DNA from 2 places in the Bacillus sp. LQ01 genome. Region 1 is predicted to be linked to the other one. Evidence: riboswitches for the same ligand, from Rfam matches in the RefSeq annotation. Region 1 holds a riboswitch; the other holds the start of a gene.

Region 1 (4,209 bases):
AATCACTACAGAAGACAAAATTGTTTCTGTAAACCCTGCAAATAAAGAGGAACTTGTTGGTCGTGTTTCAAAAGCAAGCCGTGAGTTAGCTGAAAAAGCAATGCAAGTAGCGGATGAAACATTCCAAACTTGGAGAAAATCAAAGCCAGAAATGCGTGCAGACATTTTATTCCGTGCTGCAGCAATCGTTCGTCGCAGAAAACATGAATTCTCTGCTATTCTTGTAAAAGAAGCAGGTAAGCCATGGAATGAGGCAGATGCTGATACAGCAGAAGCAATCGACTTTATGGAATATTATGGTCGTCAAATGTTAAAATTAAAAGACGGTATTCCAGTAGAAAGCCGTCCGATTGAATATAATCGTTTCTCTTACATTCCATTAGGAGTAGGTGTTATCATTTCTCCTTGGAACTTCCCATTCGCAATTATGGCAGGTATGACAACAGCTGCTTTAGTTTCTGGTAACACAGTATTACTAAAACCAGCTAGTACAACTCCTGTAGTAGCAGCGAAATTTATGGAAGTATTAGAAGAAGCTGGCTTACCAGCTGGCGTAGTAAACTTCGTTCCAGGTAACGGTTCTGAAGTTGGTGACTACTTAGTAGATCATCCTCGTACACGTTTCGTAAGCTTCACGGGATCTCGTGATGTAGGTATCCGCATCTATGAGCGTGCAGCGAAAGTAAACCCAGGACAAATTTGGTTAAAACGCGTTATCGCTGAAATGGGCGGTAAAGACACAATCGTTGTTGATAAAGAAGCAGATCTTGAATTAGCAGCTAAGTCTATCGTTGCATCAGCATTCGGATTCTCAGGACAAAAATGTTCTGCATGTTCTCGTGCAGTAATCCATGAAGATGTATACGATCACGTATTAAATCGTGCTGTTGAATTAACAAAAGAATTAACAGTTGCTAACCCAGCAGTATTAGGTACAAACATGGGTCCTGTTAATGACCAAGCTGCATTTGATAAAGTAATGAGCTATGTTGCAATTGGTAAAGAAGAAGGTAGAATCTTAGCAGGTGGCGAAGGAGACGATTCTAAAGGCTGGTTCATCCAACCAACAATCGTTGCTGACGTTGCAGAAGATGCTCGCTTAATGAAAGAAGAAATCTTCGGACCAGTAGTAGCATTCTGTAAAGCGAAAGACTTCGATCATGCACTTGCAATTGCAAACAATACGGAATACGGTTTAACAGGTGCTGTTATTACTAACAACCGTGACCATATTGAAAAAGCACGCGAAGACTTCCACGTTGGTAACTTATACTTCAACCGTGGATGTACTGGTGCAATCGTAGGTTACCAACCATTCGGTGGCTTTAACATGTCTGGTACAGACTCTAAAGCTGGTGGACCTGATTACTTAGCACTTCACATGCAAGCAAAAACTACTTCTGAAACTTTATAAGAAATAGTAGAGGAGCTCTTCACAGAATGTGAAGAGCTCCTTTTAAAATTGAACCCCCATATATTACCGTCGTTCGAAGAGAATGAGCTAAAACCTATTAATAGCGGGATAAACATGTAAACAGAAATAAAATAATGAGAAAAGTTGACTTATTAGTCATATTTTTTAGTATTCATTTTGAGAATTTCCTGTATAATACAATTTGAAAGAAAATCTATGGTTCGACAAGGAACACTCCTTTCGGTTTTGCTCACTGAAAGGAGTGTTTTTTTATGTAGCTAAAAATTCTTGCGTGCTTATTACATTTGCATATACGCCATTTAAACTAGCTAAAATTGTATTGTGAATATAAACAGCTGGTATAGTAGCGTTCTTAAAAGAAAGGTCTTTTGTAGCACAAGCGTCATGTATAACGGTACATTGAAAGCCAAAATCGAATGCAGCCCTTACTGTTGCATCGATACACATATGAGTCATCATCCCGCATACAACGACATGTTCAATATTAAAACGTTTTAATTGCTCTAGAAGATTAGTTTCTCGGAAGCTATTTGGATAATGTTTGACTATAACTGTTTCTTCTCTAAGTGGACGTACGCTTTCGTGAATATGTACACCTTCTGTATTAGGTAGGAAAAAAGTAGCGTCATCTTTTATAGCTACGTGTTGGATATGAAAAATAGGTTCGCTGTTTGTTCTAAATTGTTGTAATAACTGATTAGCATATTCGCTTGCTTCTACTGGATTACGCAATTCCATCTTTCCATTTGGAAAATAATCGTTTTGAATATCGACGAGTAAAAGAGCTGTTTTCATATATTTATCTTCCTCCGAGTTTCATATTCAAATAAATTTATTCAATTCGTAGAGAGGATTCTCCTGTTTAAAAATATGAGGAAGAAGAATTTTAAATAACCTTGAAAGTTACTATTTTTCAGATGAATATTCATCTGAAAATTTTAATAAAGGAATAATTAATATTTTTCTAAAAAATGTATTGACTCTTATTATTCTGAGTTCTATAATGAGAATTAATTAAACGACAATTAAATCGATACATTCTTATCCAGAGAGGTGGAGGGACTGGCCCTACGATACCTCAGCAACGGGTTTTTTAATACCGTGCTAACTCCAGCAAGCCATATAAAGGCTTGGAAGATGAGAAGATGTGAACGAGTACATATAAGTGCTCTCCTTCTTATCTTTATGGTTGATAAGAAGGAGGGCACTTTTTATTTTACCTCGAAAGCTCTGCTTCAAGTTTTTACAGCATATAGGAGGGAAAAAAATGATTTCTTTTACCAATGTAAGTAAAGTGTATGAATCAGCTGGCCAATCTGTTCATGCGGTGGAGGATGTAACATTATCAGTTGAGAAAGGCGAAATTTTTGGCATTATCGGTTTTAGTGGCGCTGGAAAGAGTACGTTATTACGCTTAGTAAATATGTTAGAGAGACCGACGGCAGGAACGATTTCAATAGATGATAAAGATATTACATCATTATCGACGAAAGAATTGCGTAAACTAAGACAAAGAATCGGAATGATTTTTCAAAGTTTTAATTTATTTAATTCAAGAACAGTATTTGGAAATATTGCTTATCCATTAAAGTTAGCGAAAGTACCAAAGAATGAGATAAAAGAAAGAGTAAATGAACTGCTGAAGTTTGTAGGGTTAGAAGATAAAGCAAACTATTATCCAGAGCAGCTATCAGGTGGGCAAAAGCAGCGTGTGGGCATTGCTAGAGCACTTGCGACATCGCCAGATATTCTTATATGTGATGAGGCAACATCAGCCTTAGATCCAGAAACGACGACAGAAATTCTAAACTTATTAAAGAAAGTAAATCGAGAATACAATTTAACAATTCTTCTTATTACACATGAAATGCATGTTGTGAAAGAAATTTGTCACCGTGTAGCTGTAATGGAGAAGGGGAAAGTTATTGAAGAAGGAAAACTGTTTGATGTTTTCACGCAACCAAAAACAAAGACGACTCAAAACTTTGTACGTTCTGTCATTAATGATCATTTACCGGAAAGTGTTCTAGCGAAAATTCAAAATGGTGGTCAAATTTATCGTCTAACATTTACTGGTGAGGAGACAGGACAGCCGGTACTATCATATATCGCAAAAAACTATAACGTCGATGTAAATGTACTGTACGGAAATATTATTGAACTTCAAAATGTGCTATTTGGAAATCTTCTTGTAGAGTTGCAAGGTGAGCAGAGGGAAATTCAAAAAGCATTACAACATCTAAGACTGCAAGTGCAGCTGAAGGAGGTAGAAGCTCATGCGAGTTGATTGGAGTATATTTTGGCCGCGCATACTAGATGCGACGGGGGATACCCTCTTAATGGTAATTGTAACCCTTATATTCGCTACAATTCTGGGTATACCTCTAGGTTTACTTTTGTATGTAACGAGAAAAGGAAACTTTTTAGAAAATAAATGGGTCTTTTCTATTCTTAACATCATAATTAATACAATTCGTCCGGTACCATTCATTATCTTTTTAGTAGCCTTAAGTCCACTAACAAGAAGTGTTATCGGAACGACGATTGGAACAGCAGCGGCAATTTTCCCGATGACGTTAGTCGCATCAATTGGTATTGCTAGAATGGTTGAAACAAACCTTGTTTCCGTTCCGAAAGGAGTAATTGAAGCAGCGCAAGCAATGGGAGCCTCACCAATTAGAATTGTTTTTGAAATCCTTGTACCAGAAGCGTTAGCACCATTAATCTTAGGTGTCACATTTATGACAGTTGGTTTAATTGAATTCTCTGCAGTT
Region 2 (4,209 bases), on a different contig from region 1:
GTTTTCGCAAGTTCACCGTTTAATGCAGCTTGAATCATTGCACGAGTGTAACCTAAGTTCATACGTTTACCAACGCCGTATTCGCCACCAGTCCAGCCAGTGTTTACTAAGAATACTTTCGCATCGTGTTTCTCAATTTTTTCACCAAGCATTTCAGCATAGCGAGATGCATCAAGTGGTAAGAATGGTGAACCGAAGCAAGTTGAGAATGTTGCTTGCGGAGATGTAACACCGCGCTCTGTTCCTGCTAGTTTACTAGTGTAACCACTTAAGAAATGATACATAGCTTGTTCTTTTGATAACTTACTGATTGGAGGCAATACGCCAGATGCATCAGCAGTTAAGAAAATGATTGTATTTGGGTGTCCAGCAACACTTGGCAGTACGATATTGTCGATCGCATGCATAGGGTATGCAGCACGAGTATTTTCTGTTAAAGTAGTATCGTTATAGTCTGCGATACGCGTTTGGTCATTAATGATAACGTTTTCTAAAACAGATCCAAATGTGATTGCATCGAAAATTTGTGGTTCTTTCTCGTGAGAAAGGTTTACACATTTCGCGTAGCAACCGCCTTCAATATTGAATACACCGTTATCAGACCAACCGTGCTCATCATCACCAATTAATTTACGGTTTGGATCAGCAGATAATGTTGTTTTACCTGTTCCAGATAAACCGAAGAATAATGCTACATCGCCTTCTTCACCTACGTTTGCAGAACAGTGCATAGAAAGAATATCTTGTTCAGGTAATAAGAAGTTCATAATAGAGAAGATTGATTTTTTCATTTCTCCAGCGTATTCTGTACCACCAATTAATACGATGCGTTTTTCGAATGAAACCATAATGAATGCTTCAGAGTTTGTACCGTCAACAGCTGGATCAGCTTTGAAATTCGGTGCAGAAACAATTGTGAATTCTGATTCATGAGTCGTTAATTCTTCTTCAGTTGGACGAATGAATAATTGATGTACAAATAAATTGTGCCATGCATATTCGTTAATAACTTGAATTGGTAGGCGGTAATTGCGGTCAGCGCCTGCAAATCCTTTGAAGACGAATAACTCTTCTTTTTCTTTTAAGTATTCTAAAACTTTAGTATATAATTTATTAAAATGTTCTTCAGAAATCGGTTGGTTCACAGCTCCCCAAGCAATTTTGTCAGCAACCGATGCTTCTTTCACAATAAATTTATCTTTAGGAGAACGTCCTGTATATTTTCCTGTTGAAGCAGAAACGGCACCAGTAGAAGTTAATTTCCCTTCATTTCGCATTAATACTTTTTCCACTAATTGCGGAACACTTAGTTGAATCTGTGCATTGCTTCCGTTCAATAATTCGTGTAAACCAATTTGGACATTCACAGTACTCATATTTATATACCATCCTTTTCATTTAATGAAATATTTCTCGTAATCCCCAACAAGAGTATAACACAATTATATAAATAATGTATACTATTTATTTCTTTTTGTTTGTGTGAATGCATTATTTCCCTATTAATATTTCATTTCAGGCGTATTGAGAAAAACTTTCAGGAAAATGTGAATATTAATTGACAAATGAATATCATTTCTTTAGTATAGGTTGGGACGGATACTCTCTTATCCCGAGCTGGCGGAGGGACAGGCCCGATGAAGCCCAGCAACCTCACTTGTATTGATAAATGCAGGTGAATAGGTGCTAAAACCTGTGCGAGGCTACAGGTCTCGAACGATAAGAGCGAAGGGCAAAAAGCAGTATGCAAGTAGCAAATTAAACCTTTCCTCTATGTAAAGTAGGAAAGGTTTTTCTGTATGCTTGTGTGGGAGAATAAATGTATGTCGCAGTTTGTGGCAAATTAAGGATGAGTTCCGTACAATATATACAATTACTGTAGGGAGGTTTACCACATGACAAAAAAACGTCATCTGTTCACATCTGAGTCTGTAACTGAAGGACATCCAGATAAAATTTGTGACCAAATTTCTGATTCAATTTTAGATGCGATCTTATCAAAAGACGCAAATGCACGTGTAGCTTGTGAAACAACTGTAACAACTGGTTTAGTATTGGTAGCGGGGGAAATTACGACTTCTACTTACGTAGATATTCCGAAAATCGTTCGTGAAACAATTCAAGGCATTGGTTACACACGCGCAAAATACGGATTCGATGCAGAAACTTGTGCTGTTTTAACATCTATCGATGAGCAGTCTGCTGACATCGCTATGGGTGTTGACCAAGCGCTAGAAGCACGCGAAGGTCAAATGACTGACGCTGAGATTGAGGCAATTGGTGCAGGAGACCAAGGTTTAATGTTTGGTTTTGCATGTAATGAAACACAAGAATTAATGCCACTTCCAATCTCGCTTGCTCACAAATTAGCTCGCCGTTTAACTGAAGTACGTAAAGATGATACATTATCATACTTACGTCCAGATGGAAAAACGCAAGTTACAGTTGAGTATGATGAAAATGGTAAACCAGTACGTGTTGATACTATCGTAATTTCTACACAACATCACCCAGATGTTACATGGGAAGAAATCGATCGCGACTTAAAAGAGCACGTAATTAAAGCTGTAGTACCAGCAGAATTAATGGATGGAGAAACGAAATTCTTCATTAATCCAACTGGCCGCTTCGTAATTGGTGGACCACAAGGTGATGCTGGTTTAACAGGACGTAAAATCATCGTTGATACTTACGGTGGATACGCTCGCCACGGTGGCGGTGCATTCTCTGGTAAAGATGCAACGAAAGTTGACCGTTCTGCAGCATATGCAGCTCGTTATGTTGCGAAAAACATCGTAGCAGCTGGTCTTGCTGAAAAAGCAGAAGTACAACTTGCATACGCAATCGGTGTAGCACAACCAGTATCAATTTCAGTTGATACATTCGGCACTGGTAAAGTATCTGAAGACGTACTAGTAGAACTAGTTCGTAACAACTTCGATCTTCGCCCGGCTGGTATTATTAAAATGTTAGACTTACGTCGCCCAATTTACAAACAAACAGCAGCTTACGGCCACTTCGGACGTACTGATGTAGATCTATCATGGGAACGTACAGACAAAGCTGCAGCTTTAAAAGAGCAAGCTGGTCTATAATATATGAAAAAAAGCTTTGCGCGGTGAGCGCAAAGCTTTTTTTATTTATAATTACGTTGGAATAAAGCGAAGAGTTCAATGTCATGCCAAGTGCCGTTGCGGAATATAGCTTCTTTACAAGTTCCTTCATGTTGAAAACCAAGTGATTTATATAATTTAACTGCTCTATCGTTAAAGGAAAATACTCGTAAAGAAAGGCGATGTAAATTTAATTCTAAAAATGCATAATCCAATAATAGGGTTAAAGCTTCCTGCCCATAACCTTGCCCCCAGTAATCCTTTTTACCAATATCAATAATGCATTCAGCGTTTCGATTATACGAATCAATATGAATTAAAGAAGTAATACCAATTGGAAGATGCGTAGCTTTTTCTTCAATGATATAGCTCTTAGAGTTCGAAGAATGAATAAATTGCCGGCAAAGTTTTTCTGTGTCTTGAAAGGAATATTTATCAAGAGTGAGTGTAGTTGAACTCATAACGTCTATATCATTATGCCATTTATAATATGTTAGAATATCATCTTCGGAAAACTTTCGTAACTGGATACGGTTGGATTCAAACAATGTAAACACCCCTTTTGTATTTACTGGTTTTTGTTCATTATCTCAACACACGAACTACAATAAATTTGTCCTTCTAATTCAATATACTTTTTCATATTCGTCATGCCATTCGCCGGAAAGGGCATATGAATCCACGCTTTTTCATACGTTTGTATTTCTGTTTTACATGATTTACAAAAGATTGATTTCTTTTTGAACATATGTAATCAACCTTTCATTTGACGTGCTTTACTTGCGCAAAAGGCACTACTTAGTAAAAATAGTGTCGCGAATATAATGCTTACTAATGTAGCGTATGGAATTGCGCCTTTTAAGGAAAAGCCGACAGTGATTGAAGCGATGAATAAGAGGATAAATGTTGTTGTTAATTTTTTATAAAGTTCCATACTATGTAGACCTCCAATTTATTTTTTAGTACAAGTTTTAAAATTGAATTCTATTATGTAGAAAATATAAAGAGTAGCTAAAGATGTGTAGTCTAGGAGTATAAGAAAGTACACTTTCCTTTTTGTGGGTTAGTATACTTATATTGTATCATGGCGCATGAT

The links. Region 1 has a riboswitch for S-adenosylmethionine ahead of AC22L0_RS23625 (methionine ABC transporter ATP-binding protein). Riboswitches for the same ligand answer to the same signal wherever they lie in the genome.
Region 2: it holds a riboswitch for S-adenosylmethionine, as region 1 does, so the genes downstream of both, metK (methionine adenosyltransferase) here and AC22L0_RS23625 (methionine ABC transporter ATP-binding protein) in region 1, are expected to answer to the same signal.

What each region holds. Positions count from the first base shown of each region.
Region 1 is NZ_JBYEZL010000004.1:23,662-27,870, forward strand. It holds gene pruA (L-glutamate gamma-semialdehyde dehydrogenase) at 1-1,414, shown strand, start outside; partial or broken gene AC22L0_RS23620 (cysteine hydrolase family protein) at 1,665-2,230, opposite strand; SAM riboswitch class I at 2,474-2,579, shown strand; gene AC22L0_RS23625 (methionine ABC transporter ATP-binding protein) at 2,703-3,722, shown strand; gene AC22L0_RS23630 (methionine ABC transporter permease) at 3,712-4,209, shown strand, end outside.
Region 2 is NZ_JBYEZL010000002.1:98,973-103,181, forward strand. It holds gene pckA (phosphoenolpyruvate carboxykinase (ATP)) at 1-1,376, opposite strand, end outside; SAM riboswitch class I at 1,605-1,726, shown strand; gene metK (methionine adenosyltransferase) at 1,896-3,095, shown strand; gene AC22L0_RS12855 (GNAT family N-acetyltransferase) at 3,137-3,661, opposite strand; gene AC22L0_RS12860 (hypothetical protein) at 3,682-3,861, opposite strand; gene AC22L0_RS12865 (hypothetical protein) at 3,868-4,047, opposite strand.